Regions from separate parts of the Paenibacillus sp. URB8-2 genome, predicted to be linked through region 2. Evidence: riboswitches for the same ligand, from Rfam matches in the RefSeq annotation. Region 2 holds a riboswitch; the other holds the start of a gene.
The links. A riboswitch is a leader RNA that binds a small molecule or an ion and turns the genes downstream of it on or off. The one in region 2 is predicted to bind S-adenosylmethionine.

Region 1 (7,407 bases), 2.6 Mb from region 2:
CATAGCCTTCTTCTGAACCGGGTCTGCGGTAAAACGCGCAAAACCGGCAGTACACATCGCATATATTTGTATAATTTATGTTGCGGCCAATGACGAACGTCGTTATCGGCTCGGGATGCCATCTTTTCATAATGACATCCGCCGCAGCGCCCATTTTCTCAATTTCGTTGCTCTCAAACAGTCTGACCGTATCTTCAAGCCCAAGGCGTTCACCCTGGAGCGCTTTATTCAAAATGCGATCGATTGATCCCATTGTTCGCAGCCTCCTTATACAACCATCCCTAATGAATCCATAAAATTTATATGACAAAGGAATATATTCGTTCATTCATCGTATCACAATCCGCCGTGCTTGAAAAACGTATTTTTATTCTCCTGCCCTCTTAACTGCATATAACAACTAATAAAAGTTATATTCATTCGTAGAATTGCCTGATCTTTCGGGGGGTTTTGTGAAAAAAATCCAACACAAGAAGAAACGGCTTCGCGTCCTCCGTAGAGGAGGCATCCGTTTCTCGTAGAAATATAAGGCCAATAATAAGCGTGAAACTTATAGATTTTTATATTATAAAAAAAACGGCGCCGCCAGCTTAAGGCGATGCCGTCTCACTTAATGTTGACGCCGCTTCCGTTTCACGGCCTTACAGCAAATCCGCCGCTTCTCGGACCGGCTGGCCAGCTTGGCCGTTATCCGCTTCAAGTTCGGCCCGCGCCGCCTCCAGCGCTTGATTCAAATCGGCAATCAGATCATCGATATGCTCGATGCCGACCGAGAAACGCAGCAGCCTGTCGTCCACGCCGACCGCATCGCGGATTTCTACCGGAATATCGGCATGGGTCTGCACTGCGGGATAGGTCATCAGCGACTCGACACCGCCAAGGCTTTCCGCGAACGCAACCAGCCTGATATGGCGCAATACGGGCTCCACATATCTCGCATCCTTCACCTTGAATGAAAAGATACCGGTGTTGCCGGTTGCCTGCCGCTGCTGAATTTCGAATCCGGGATGCTCCGGAAGACCCGGATGGAATACCTCCGCAATCGCCGGATGCCCTTTCAGAAACTGTGCAATCGCCAGCGAGTTGCTCTCATGGCGTTCCATGCGCAGCGCCAGCGTCTTCATGCCTCTCATTAACTGGTAGCTGTCGCTTGGACTTAGCACGGCGCCGATCGAATTATGCAGGATGGCCATCTCCTCAGACAGTTCCTTGCCCTTCGTGATAATCAGGCCTGCCAGCACGTCGTTATGCCCGCCCAAATATTTGGTCGCGCTGTGGATGATAATATCTGCGCCCAGTTCGAGCGGCCGCTGGAAATACGGTGTCAGCAGCGTATTGTCCACGATCGTAAGCATTTCGTGACGGCGGGCCCAGGTACACACGGCCTGAATATCGGTGATCATCATCAGCGGATTGGTCGGCGTTTCGATGAAGACCGCCTTCGTGTTCTCTCTGCGGGCCGATTCCAGAGCGTCCATATCATTCGTATCTACATAGGAAGCGGAGACACCAAATTTGGACATAATCCGTTCCAGCATCCGGTAAGTGCCGCCGTACAAGTCCAGCGAAACGATCAGGTGATCCCCCTGCCCGAACAGGGTGAAAATCGTCTGCAGCGCGGCCATCCCGGAGCTGCAGGCAAAGCCCGCGTCACCGGATTCCAGTTCGGCTGCCGCCCGCTCCAGCACAGAGCGTGTAGGGTTTTTGGTACGAATGTAGTCAAAGCCCGTGCTCTGTCCAAGCCGGGGGTGACGGAATGCCGTCGACTGGTATATCGGATAATTCACTGCGCCCGTCGCCGGGTCCTCCTGCGAGCCGATTTGGGCCAGCCTGCTTTCAATCCTGAGTTTGTCGTCCATGATTAACCTCCAGAAAGTTAGTGCGGGATTTGCCTCCCCCGATACTAGGAGCTTAGCGATTCCCGTTGTATCTAAAAAGCTAATGCGGGTAAAAGAACTTATATCTTCAACGTTAAGTTTGTCCAATCTGGAAAGCAATCATATCGTCGGTCCGATATCGTAGGGCGTTTCCTGGTAGACGTAATAGTTAAGCCAGTTGGAGAACAGCAGGTTCGCGTGGGCGCGCCATACAGCCGGCGGCGTCCGGGTCGGATCGTCTTTCGGGAAGTAATGCTTCGGCAGCGCTATATCCATTCCCTTCGTGGCATCGCGCTCATACTCCCATTTCAGGGAGAACGGATCGTACTCAGAGTGGCCCGTCACAAAAATCTGCCGGCCGTCTTCGGTGGCGACGAGATAAATGCCGGCCTCCTCCGACTCCGCCAATATTTGCAAATCCGGCGTATTCTCGACATCTTCGCGGGAGATGTCCGTGTGCCGGGAGTGGGGCACATAGAACAACTCGTCAAACCCCCTCAGAAGCTTCGTATTCGGCGCAGCGGTGCTGTGCGGGAACACTCCAAAGCACTTCTCGGACAGACCGACCTTACGGACCCCGTAATGATAATACAGCCCCGCTTGCGCCGCCCAGCATATGTGCATCGTCGAAGTGACGTTATCCTTGCTCCACTCAAAAATCTTTTTCATCTCATCCCAGTAATTCACATCCTCGAAATCCATCTGCTCCACCGGGGCGCCTGTCACGATAAGGCCGTCCAATCGGCGGTGGCTGATCTCGTCAAATGTCTTGTAAAAGCTCTTGAGATGCTCCGCGGACGTATTCTTCGACGTATGCGAGCTCGGATGAAGCAGCGTGACGTCGACCTGCAAAGGCGAGTTGCCGACCAGACGCAGCAGCTGCGTTTCTGTAGTTTCTTTAGTCGGCATCAAGTTTAGGATGGCAATCCGCAAAGGGCGGATATCCTGGTGAAAGGCTTGGCTTTCATCCATAACGAAAATATTTTCCCCTGACAGAACCTCCTTGGCGGGCAAACTGTCGGGAATCTTGATCGGCATTGCTACTCACTCCTTCATTAAAATGGAAACCGCTGGATGCGGTGTAATAGAAACAAATAAAAACCTTTCCCGCAGCAAACGAGAAAGGTCATATTTATGCACATATGATACTCTCTCATCTGTCAGACAACGCGCCATAACTCATTCAAATGCGTTCGCGTCTCTGCAAGAATTAGCACCGTGCGCTTTCACGCCGGTTGCCGGGTTTCATCGGGCTAGTCCCTCCACCTGCTCTTGATAAGATTTGGTCATATTCAATTTTAAATTCTTATAGATCACTATAATCATGAACCTAACTTTCGTCAAGTCCATACACTGGTTTTAGAGTCCCGATTATGACAACAATTTAGCTTGAAAGAGCCAATACCCGGCGTTATACTAGACAAGTGTTTCAGAAGATCGTCCCACAAGCGGAGCCTTGGGTGTGAAGCCTATCGCAGGTGCTTTGAGGGAACCCCCAATTATAAATTATTTAATAAAGAGGTGAGAAGAAGAATGGAAGGCGACCCGAGTACGCAGTACAGTGCTGATCAGGAACAACCGTACAGGATTAACATCAGCTTGCCGGCGGCGGGAGCCCTTCTTCTTCATGCCTTCGGAATATAAAGCGGCCCATATCGTACACAAACTCCGGCCAAGCTGATTTTTTCCCTGTGCTTTCATAAGCATATCCCCTGGGCAAGCTAGGGAGAGAAGGAGTGAATCAGATGAAAATCCGGCTGGTTAACGCAGGCATCTTTACGCCTGTCGACGATATTGAGCTGACCATTACCCCTCCGGCAGAAGGGTTCTACTGGATCGACGCCGACGTGGAGGATTTGGAGCTGCTGCAGCCTCTGTTTAATCTTCATGATTTGGCTGTGGAGGACTGTCTCAGCGACGAGGAGCAGCGTCCCAAAATTGAAATTTACGAGAGCCATTATTTTATTGTAGTTAACAGTATCCGCTTTGATGATGAGGAAATTTTCCTGCGGGCCCTTAATGTTTTTCTCGGGCGGCATTTTATTATTACCGTTACGAAGCAGAAGATTCACGAGCTGCGTGCACTGAAGCCCATTTTGTGGGAGCAGGAAGTCAGCACGCCTGACCGGTTCCTTTACCTGCTGATCGACCTTGTCGTGGACAATTATTTCGCCGTCGGCGACCGGATCGAAGTAAGGATCGAGAAGCTGGAAGAAGATATTCTGATGCATACCAAGAAGTCGCACTTAAGCGAAATTATCGGTCTGCGAAGCGAAATTCTGTGGCTGAAGAAAATGCTCGGTCCGCAGAAGGAAGTCATCAACACCCTCAACAAAAGAGATCTTCGGCTGATCGACGACCAGCTGCAGAAATATTTCAGCGACATCTACGAAAACGCAGTCAAAATTTCCGAGACATTTGAGACGTACCGCGATCTGATGGGCAACTTGCGAGAAGCTTATCAATCCAGTATCGCCAACCGCGCCAATGAAATCATGCGGGTGTTTACGGCGATTACGACGATATTTATGCCACTGACCGTGATTACAGGCATATACGGGATGAACTTTGACAATATTCCCGAAATTCATACGAAATACGGCTACTATGGCGTCATCGGCGTTATGGTAACGCTGGGATGCGGGATGTTGTATGTGTTCCGTAAAAAGGAATGGCTCTGACAGCCGGTCCCACGATTCCGTTAATCAGAAGGTCTCCTTAAGCGCTGGCCGGCGCCGGGAGACCTTCTTTTGGCTTAACCGGGTTTACACTTGCTCCTGCGGGTGAGTGACCACTCCTTGCGTTCCCTCGCTCTCCCTGCGAAAGCGGATCCGGATCAGCCGCAGTCGTTCGTAATGCAGATCCAGGCTACCCGCGGACGCGATATCTTCACCGTAGACTTTGTGCAGCACCGGCTTTAAGAGCATATCCCCCATCTCTCTGTAAGCGCTCCAAACCGCCTCCTGCTCCACGGAAGGCATACTTTCCAGTTCCCGGTCGATCAGCGAATCGACAATATAACCCTCCTTCTCCAGTTCCTCCACGGCCTCCAGGATCTCCCTGCGCGAAGAGGCGCTTCGCTCTTTAAGCTCCTCTATTCCGCAGCCGTCCGCGATGCCCTGAAGAAGCAGCCGCCGCAAGCGCAAACGCTCCAACTGCTTCTTGTATTTGATCTCCTTCTGCTTGTAAAGCCAGGAGGTAAAGGAGTCCTCATCGACCTCCCCGCCGACCCAGCTTAAGGGGAAGGAATGGCTGCGCTCCGCCGCGGAAGTAATGGCCAATATCTCCGGACCGTACTGCGAAGCCTTGGCTTCTCCCACACCCGGAATTTGCAGGAGTTCTTCCTCCGAATGAGGCAGGAAAGAGCTAAGCAGGCGCAGCAGGCGGTTGCTCGCCAGCAAATACGGCGCTTTGCGCTCAGAAGAAGCTTTCTTCCGTCTCCATGCGCACAATTCTTCATATATGGACTCATTTACGTTCTGCTCGCTGTAATACTGGAGCTTCAGCTGCTCCTGATTCCGTCCCGTCAGGGCCTCCTCTTCATGGAAGACACCGTCAATAAGCGGCCGGTAGCCCTCCCCCATTTTGACCGCCAGCTCATGCCTGTATACGCCCAACATTTCGTTCCAGGAGCTGCCCTCATACCATAAGGAATCAACGCTTTCCGGATTTTCGCCGAAATCACGCCAGCCCAGACGCCATTCCCCCTCTTCCTCGCCAATCCACAGCTGGGCGAATCCTCCCGCGGAATCGCCTGAATTTTTGGACAACCGGTTCATAAATACGATTTGCATGTTGCTTCCCTGCCTTTACTTTTTTTAATGTTCAGTATGCGGCGGGCAAAGGACCGTTCACCATGAATCCCGCGCCCGCAGGCACGCCGTCTTTAGCTTCCAAGCTGAAGCATCCGTTAGGTTTAACGCAAAAAAAGCGCCTCTCTCACGGCAATCGTGAAAGAGGCGCTTCCTCTGCTTAACGGCTATACTGTTAATTCATACAATACCATATATTTCCGAACAGTCAATCCCTTTTGCCCAAAAGACGTCCTAAAGACGAATAAGCAGTCTACTACTCCTGGGCGAGGGCCATGCCGGCCAACCCGATCGCACCGGCCAGTCCGGCATTGTCCCCGAGCTGAGGCGGCACGATATAGCTGTCGATATCGGCGGTCAGCGAAGCATGCTGCACGTAGCCCTTCAGCAGTTCCTGGAGCTTGGCGCGGATCAGCGGAAAGAGATGGCTCTGCTTCATGACGCCGCCGCCCATGACAATTTTCTGCGGAGACAGAATCAGTACATAGCTCATCAGAGCATGAGCCAGATAATGGGCCTCCATCTCCCAGGCGGGATGATCCGGGCCCAGTTCCGCACCCGGCACCTGCCAGCGTTGTCCAAGCGCGGGACCTGCGGCCAGGCCTTCCAGGCAATCTCCATGATAAGGGCATGTGCCCGCAAAAGCGTCATCCGGATGGCGGCGGACATAAATATGCCCCATTTCCGGATGGGACAGCCCATGGATCAATCTGCCGCCTACAACGGCTCCCGCCCCGATGCCGGTTCCTACCGTAATGTAGAGGCAGCTGTCTAATCCCCGCGCCGCGCCCCATGTATATTCACCTAGCGCTGCGCCGTTGACATCGGTATCGAAGCCGATCGGCACGTCAATTTTTTCGCGGACTGCGCCGACCAGATTATATTGGCCCCAATACGGCTTCGGCGTCGTCGTAACATAGCCGTATGTCGGGCTGCCCGGAACCGGATCGATCGGCCCAAACGAGCCTATGCCGATCGCTTCGACTTTTTTACCCTCGAAATAGCGGTACACCTGCGCCATCGTCTCTTCCGGATGGGTAGTCGGAAAGCTTACCCGGTCGATAATGCTTCCGTCCTCATGTCCAATACCGCATACAAACTTTGTTCCTCCCGCTTCAATCGCGCCCAATACTCTCACTTGCCCGTCTCCCCTCTGTTCTTGCATACGCTTTCACTCAGCAGCGCATATCCGTTATTTATTATACTTTGCGTACCAAAAGAATGACAAGCGCATAGCATAATCTGGATGCCCGGAATCTTGCCCTAACGTTGAGACTGTAGACAGGCATGAAGCTTTAGACGACTCGTGCATATGATCCGCCGGGCCCATACATCCGAAGAAATAACGGGAGGCCGCCGCGTTCGACCCTCATTAAAAAGACTGTTCACAGAGCGCCTGCCGCGCGATCTGGAACAGTCTTTTGCTTGCGTATACGATACCCGTTTAGGCAAACGGGTCGTTCTTTATGGAACCGGCTCCGATTGAGCGGCTCTGCCAGTCCGGAAGCTCAATTTCAACGATTCCGTCTTCCTTCAGCTCTTCCTCCGCCGCCGCAATCAGATACATCAGGCTGCCGAATTCAAGCTCTTTGAACTTGCGCGCTGCCGATTCCCGCTGCACTTCCCACAGACACTCGGTCAGCGTGCAGACGAGCGGAACGTCGCAGCGGATCTCCGCCAGTTCCCGGGACAGATGAAGCATGTCCAGATCCGCTTCG
Region 2 (7,407 bases):
TAAACTGCGCCCGTTTCTGCAGCGCGATGGCGGTGACGTTGAACTGATCGACGTTGAAGACGGTATCGTGAAACTGAAACTGATGGGTGCCTGCGGCAGTTGCCCAAGCTCCACAATTACGCTGAAAGCCGGAATTGAACGTGCTCTGATCGAAGAAGTTGAAGGCGTCCAGGAAGTCGTTCAAGTATTCTAATTTTTGCGTATACACCGTCCCGGTTGTTTGCTTAGGCAAACGGCCGGGATTTTTTTGAGTTTATATTTCGGGGCCATTTTGCGCCCTCCCTAACCTATCGGTCATTATATTAAATTTTATGTTTCTCTACAACCTTGTCTCCTACCTAGGAGAACCGCCCAGTCCATTAAAAAATCCCGCACACCCAAAATCGGGCGGTGCGGGATTTGTTCAAATAGCGGATGATTAGAACGCCGGGATGATGGAGCCTTGGTACTTGTCTTCAATAAACTTCTTCGCTTCCGGGGAAGTCAGCGCGGCCGCCAGCTTCTTGATCGCGTCTTTCTCCTTGTCATCCGGACGGGTTACGAGCAGATTCGCATATGGGGAATCTCCGCTCTCGATGAACAGGGCGTCCTTCGTCGGAACGAGTCCCGCTTCCAGAGCGTAGTTGGCATTGATCAGCGCAAGGTCGACTTCATCCAGCTGACGCGGCAGGTTGGCGGCTTCCAGCTCGATGATCTTGAGATTCTTTTTATTTTCGGTGATATCCGATTTGGTAGACGAAATATTGTTAGGGTCCTTAAGCGTAATCAGACCGTTCTTCGCCAGCAGAATCAGCGCACGGCCGCCGTTGGTAGCATCGTTAGGGATGGCCACTTTCGCACCGTCTTTCAATTCGTCGATCGATTTAATTTTTTTGGAGTAGGCGCCAAAAGGTTCAACATGGACAGCGGCGACCGATGTCAGATTCCAGCCGTTCTTTTGGTTCTGGTCGTCCAGATAAGGCTTGTGCTGGAAGAAGTTCGCGTCCAGTTCGCCTTCGGCAAGCTGCAGGTTCGGCTGTACATAATCGGTGAATTCCTTGACTTCAAGCTTGATGCCCTGCGCTTCGAGCAGCGGAGCGATGGCATTCAGAATTTCGGCATGCGGAATCGGAGAAGCTCCGACAACCAGGGTAATCAGTTCTGCGCTCGGTGCAGCAGAAGCTCCGGCAGCAGGCGCATCGGATGCGGCGGCATTGGAGGCTTTGTTTCCTCCGTTGTTAGAGCCGCAAGCAGCCAGCACCGCAATCAGCGTCAGGCTGAGCAAGGTCAACAGCAATTTTTTCATTTGTAAATCCCCCTCTGAAGTATGTTTGTTTTTTTAACGGAAGCCCGTACGGTTCCCCAACCATCAGGTCCGCCAATTTCGGCGAAAGCCTCTGCTTCCAAGGAAGCTGAATGCGCCCTCGCCTGAATAAGGTATTTTATATAAATAGGCCTTATTTTCTTGTGAAGTGTCTTACCAGCCGGTCACCCGCCATCTGCAGCAGCTGTACCAGCACAACAAGCAGAATAATCGAGACAATCATAACTTCCTTCTCGTAACGCTGATAGCCGTAACGGATAGCCAAATCGCCCAGTCCGCCCCCGCCGACCATGCCTGACATAGCCGTGTACGAAACGAGCGTAACAACGGTTATCGTAATTCCGGCGAGCAGGCCCGGACGGGCCTCCGGCAGCAGCACACGCATCACGATCTGGGCTGTCGAAGCTCCCATTCCCTGCGCTGCTTCAATCACACCCCGGTCCACCTCGCGCAGCGACGTTTCAACCAGACGAGCGAAAAACGGCGCGGCTCCGATCACAAGCGGCGGAATGGTTCCCAGAACGCCGATTGAAGTGCCGACCACGGCCCGGCTGAACGGAATCAGCGCAATGACCAGAATGATAAACGGCACGGATCTCAGAATGTTAACAATAAAGGAAAGAACCGCATAAAAGCTTTGCACCAAAGGAATTTGCGATCTTCCCCATAAATATAACACAATTCCGAGTGGTAAACCAAGAATTATTGTGAAGACTGCGGAGTTTCCCAGCATTTTCAAGGTATCCAGCGTGCCGGTAAGCATTTCATCCCAGTCAACGGCTGAAAAATCAAGTCCGAATATCATGATAGCACCTCCACATCAAGTCCCTGCGCCGTCAGTTCGGAGATCGTTCTGCCGATGGCTTTGGCGTCCCCTTCGAAGCGGACAATCAACTGGCCGTACGGAGTGTCTTTAATGGTGGAGATGGTTCCCTGCAGGATTGCGAAGTTCACTCCGGTACCGCCGGCCACGCGCGACAGCGTCGACTCGTATGTCTTTTCCCCAAGAAACGTAATCTTGACCGCCGTCGCCCCGGTCGGATGCGGAGCATGCAGAGCCGCAAGGAGCGGACTATCGTCCTGGGCTTCGCTGCGGATGAACTCCTTCGTCACCTCGTGCTTCGGCTTCAGGAACACATCGGTCACCCGGCCCTGCTCAACTATCCCCCCGCCGTGGATCACGGCAACCCGGTCGCAAATGCTCTGAATGACATGCATTTCATGCGTAATCAGCACAATGGTCAGATTAAACTGCTTGTTGATGTCCAGCAGCAGCCTGAGGATCGAATCGGTCGTCTGCGGATCAAGTGCCGAGGTGGCCTCGTCGCACAGCAGCACATCCGGATCGCTGGCCAGCGCCCGGGCGATGCCGACACGCTGCTTCTGTCCGCCCGACAGCTGGGCCGGGTATTTGCCGCGGTGTTCCGTGAGGCCCACAAGCGCGAGAAGCTCATTCACCTTTCGGTCTACCGCGGCCTTCGGTGTGTGCGTCAGCCGGAGCGGAAAAGCGATATTGTCATACACGGTCGCCGACGAGAGCAGGTTGAAATGCTGAAAAATCATGCCGATCTTCCGCCGGCGCTCCTGCAGTTGGCTTTTGCCCAGCCGGGTCAGCTCGGTGCCGTCGATCCACACTTCGCCTTTCGTCGGACGCTCCAGCAGATTGATGCAGCGGATCAGCGTACTTTTACCCGCGCCGGAGTGGCCGATCACCCCGAAAATTTCCCCTTTTTCAATGTTAAGATTTACGCCCGAGAGCGCAGTGGCGGCGCTGCCGCCTTTTCCGTACACTTTGGTCAATCCTTTTAACTCTATCACTCTTTCTGCCCTCCCTATGCCCCCGAAAACAACAAATAAAAAACACCATCTAAGAAGAAACGGCTTCGCCGTCCTCTGGAAGAGGAAGGCATCTGTTTCTCGTAAAAATATCAGGTTAAGGATAAACGCGAAGTTTATACTTTCTGATATTTCTAGAAGAAACGCCTGACGGCGTCCTGAAGGACGCAGGGTGCGTTTCTCGTAGTAATATAAGGCTATTTATAAGCGTGAAAATTATAAATTCTTATATTCCAAAAAGCCCCCCGAATCTGTGCAGACCGCGGGAGGCTCTCTTAAGTGTAAAAGACAATGCCTTCTCATCTGCGCAAAGCCGTGAACCTGCCACAGCAATGTAGGAATTAGCACCATGACACTGATGTATTGGGCATATACCTTCGCCGCGCATCAATCGGTTGCCGGGCTTCATCGGGCCTGTCCCTCCGCCACTCTCGATAAGATTGGATATAAAATTTTCATGCCTTAGTATAAAATCTTTTACATGCTTTGTCAAAGATATTTTAAATGAAATCGTTTATTTTCTTATGATTTTCCCAGGCTCTTGCCAAGCTGTTCGTTGCTGTACGTGAACACTTCGACCAAGGTTTTGCATACCATTTCCAGTCCCTGGCGCAAATCCTCCAGATGTTCGTCGAGATCTTCAAGCCTGATTTTATCATGCAGTCCCTGATGCCGCTGCCACAGATCGTCCTGCATCTCGGAATTCATATAATGAATCTCGGCGTTGCGGCGCCCCCGCAGCTTCTGCATCGGATCGCGGTACGAATCCTTGATCTCCTCAAGCCTACCGGACAGTTCTCTATGCTTCTTGGTCGAGCGGAACCGCCGCAGCACGGTATAGTAGGAATAATGGGCTTTAACCCTAACGGTATTCAGATCGTACAGGCTGTTCAGCACCGTCCCAAGCTTGTCGAGCAGCGAGAATACGCGGATGAAGCCGTTTTTGTAAAAATAGACATAGCGCGCATAATCGCCCTGTTCGCTGACGGACATATCATCCATATAGCCCGCCTTAACCAATTTGCGGAAAAAGGAAGCGGCGAACAAGCTCTGCTCCAGTTCATCAAGCGAGGAAATCAGCCCGCGAATCCAGATTTCCAGCTTCCGGTACTCATGGTCCCGGTCCTCATGGGCATTCATTTCCGTGCGCAGCATGGACGCCATTTGAGCCATATTGTCTATGGCAGCCGCCAGCACGCCGGTATTTTCACGGGGAGGCTCCCCCAGTATAATCCGCAGCATATCCGTCCTCCTCTACACAGCACTAAATGTATCGTTAATAACGTTTATTAATTTCCTGGGGAATTGGCTTGTCCCTCTTTCGTTTACACTGTAGGGAAATAGTTCTTCCAGTTGCGGTCAACCAGCTCCACAATATCCTCGCGCGGGAACAGCTCATCCGGGTATCCGGGCTTCATACGGGCGTCGATGACGATCGGAAGCTCGTAGCCGATATGATGATTCTTAACCATAGCCTCGGCAAAAATATCGGTAGCCGGGTTGAAGCGGGTAAATACCGTCCACAGGAACGAGGTTTGCGTCTTCACCGTTTCAGCGGCATTGTCGACCAGAATGACCAGCGGCCACGCGGTGTTCTTCTCCCGAAGGGCGCCCACCAGTCGCTGCGGCAGCTCCGGATCCTCCGTATAGGACGGACCGGAAACGACCAGGCAGCCGCCGCAGTAAGGCAGCGCCGCGCGGATGCCGGGAAGATTGCCTTCCTCGTAGCTTCGCGGAAGCTCGCGCACCTTGCTGCCGATACCCATCAGGACGCCTTTGCTGCCGTGATTCATTCGCTGGCCGGTGTAATCGAGCGTATCATGCGATGTTTTGTTGAAAATAAACAAATCGACCGCCGGATTGAACCGCTCCAGCACCGTTTCCAGCAGCTTCGGGAAATCCGACAGGTCCACCGGCTCGTTCGTAAGGACCAGGAACTTGGTCAAAGACAGCTGCCCTTCGCCCAAGATGCGGAAGGCCGAAACCAGCGCTTCGCGCGAATAGCTTTCGCGCACGACGGCGGACGCCAGCGTATGGGAGCCCGATTCGGAGTACGCCCACAGGGAACGGACAGAAGGCATGACGAGCGGATAAGCCGGAGACAGCAGCCGCTGAAGGAAATCGCCGAGGTAATAATCCTCCTGGCGGGGCTTGCCGACAATAGTCGCCGGATAGATGGCATCCTTGCGGTGCCACATCCGCTGCACATTCATGACCGGGAAGTCATGCTTCAGCGAGTAGTAGCCGTAGTGGTCCCCGAACGGGCCTTCCGGCCTGCGCTCATGCGGCGGAACCAATCCGCGGATCACAAATTCCGCCTCCGCCGGCATACGGTGGCCGCCCATCGGGTCCTTGACCATCGGCAGACGGCCGCCCAGCACCATGGACGCCAGCAGCAGCTCGGGCATACGCTCCGGCACAGGAGCGATAGCCGTGGCGATCAGAGCCGGCGGACCGCCGATAAAGACGGATACCGGCAGCGCTTCGTTCCGCTGCTCGGCCTCATGATGGTGGAAGCCACCGCCCTTGTGAATCTGCCAGTGAACGCCTGTCGTTTGATCGTCGTATATTTGAATCCGGTACATCCCGAGATTATGGTCTTTCGAATTGGAAGGACTTTCCGTATAAACGAGCGGCAGCGTGACGAACGGGCCGCCGTCCTCCTGCCAGCTTGTGACTCGCGGCAATCCCTTCAGCGGATCGGTACTCTGACAAACGTTTAAGATAGGAGCCTCTCCCTGGGAAACATTCTTGATGCCGACCTTCAGCAGGTCAAGCAGCAGCCCTTTTTCCTTCCAGACGCCGGTTACCGTAGGCGGAAGAAGCGTTTCCACCGCGCCCATAAGCGATTTCATCAGCGCTTCGGGACGGGGGCCAAAAGCTTGATCCACCCGGCGCACCGTGCCGAACAGGTTGGTAACAACCGGAAAAGGAGTTCCTTTTACATTCGTAAACAACAGAGCCGGCCCCTCTTCCTGAATGACGCGGCGGTGTATCTCCGCCAGCTCCAGATAAGGATCGACTGGCGCTTCAATCACGGCAAGATCTTTGTCCTTCCGCAGTTGCTCTATCCATTGACGTAAATTACTGTATCCCAATATATTGTTCCTCCTCAAACCGACTCTATCCAAAATGGCTGGTTTCATCCGAAACAGCCTCTTTCTTTATCCTGCCAAGCTGCCAGACGCGCATGCTCATGTAGCACAGTACGCCGAACAGACCGGATATCAGCACAATATGGGCTAATGCGGCAAACAGGTACCACTGCTCATTATCCAACGTAAACACGACGCCCGCTCCGCTAAGAATCTGCAGCGCGCACAGAATGACGGCCGTAACTCCGAGCTTCTTAAGCTCGGGGTAAGCGCCGTAACGCCAGAACGACAAATGCCCAAGCGCCGCCACGAGTAGAAACAGCAGCATAGCCGCGACCCGGTGAAAGAACATAATGCCGACTCCTCCGGAAAGCTCCGGAATTACTTCTCCGTTGCACAAGGGCCAGCCCGAGCACCCGCCTTGCGAATCCGTATGGCTGACAAATGCGCCGATATACACGACGATATAAGCATAAATGGCGGTGATCCAGGTCAGCATGCGAAAGCTTCCCGCAAGCGGCGGAAGAGCGCCGGGCTGTTCGGCGGAGGGGCGCCTTCCCGCGCCAAGAGCCAGCATCAGCGAGCTGGCGAAGGCAATCAGCGAGAAGCCCATATGCAGCGCCATAACGGCGGCGGATTGCGGCCGGACGACCGCCAGCGCGCCCATGGCCGCTTGAATGACGACGAAGAGCAGCGTCATGAAGGCATACGCCTGCAAATCGCGGCGGTCCCGGGCATAGCGCCGGAAGGCAATCGCCGAGGCAAGCGAGAACAGGCCGGCAAGACCGCTGATCAGCCGGTGGCTCCATTCGATCATCTGTCCGAGCGTATAGGCCGGAACCAGCTTGCCATTACACAGGGGCCATTCATTTCCGCATTCGAGTCCGGACCCCGTTTTGGTGACCAGCGCTCCGCCAAGCAGGGCGAGAAACATAATGAGACAGGTTATGTACCCAAGCCATTTCAACTGTTTCGCCGTCAATTCCGATCACCCGCCGTTTCATGGGTTTTATGGAGCAAGAAGAAACGCCTGACGGCGTCCTGAAGGACGCGGGGTGCATTTCTCGTAGAAATATAAGGCCATTTATAAGCGTGAAACTTATAAATTCTTATATTTTGAAGAAGCTTTCCGGGCTTGCGTTACAGAAAGTTATGCGTTTCCATTATAACCGA

Region 1: linked by a shared signal. The riboswitch ahead of metA (homoserine O-acetyltransferase MetA) and the one ahead of PUR_RS21270 (methionine ABC transporter ATP-binding protein) in region 2 are both predicted to bind S-adenosylmethionine.

Annotation. Positions count from the first base shown of each region.
Region 1 is NZ_AP023239.1:2,018,715-2,026,121, reverse strand. Features, by position in the region: gene mqnC (cyclic dehypoxanthinyl futalosine synthase) at 1-253, opposite strand, end outside; gene PUR_RS09185 (aminotransferase class I/II-fold pyridoxal phosphate-dependent enzyme) at 642-1,859, opposite strand; gene metA (homoserine O-acetyltransferase MetA) at 1,998-2,915, opposite strand; SAM riboswitch class I at 3,028-3,159, opposite strand; gene corA (magnesium/cobalt transporter CorA) at 3,623-4,558, shown strand; gene PUR_RS09170 (HRDC domain-containing protein) at 4,643-5,671, opposite strand; gene PUR_RS09165 (ROK family protein) at 5,946-6,827, opposite strand; gene PUR_RS09160 (5'-3' exonuclease) at 7,134-7,407, opposite strand, start outside.
Region 2 is NZ_AP023239.1:4,608,369-4,615,775, forward strand. Features, by position in the region: gene PUR_RS21255 (NifU family protein) at 1-193, shown strand, start outside; gene PUR_RS21260 (MetQ/NlpA family ABC transporter substrate-binding protein) at 419-1,285, opposite strand; gene PUR_RS21265 (methionine ABC transporter permease) at 1,437-2,105, opposite strand; gene PUR_RS21270 (methionine ABC transporter ATP-binding protein) at 2,105-3,121, opposite strand; SAM riboswitch class I at 3,436-3,580, opposite strand; gene PUR_RS21275 (Cthe_2314 family HEPN domain-containing protein) at 3,662-4,381, opposite strand; gene PUR_RS21280 (UbiD family decarboxylase) at 4,465-6,237, opposite strand; gene PUR_RS21285 (COX15/CtaA family protein) at 6,263-7,216, opposite strand.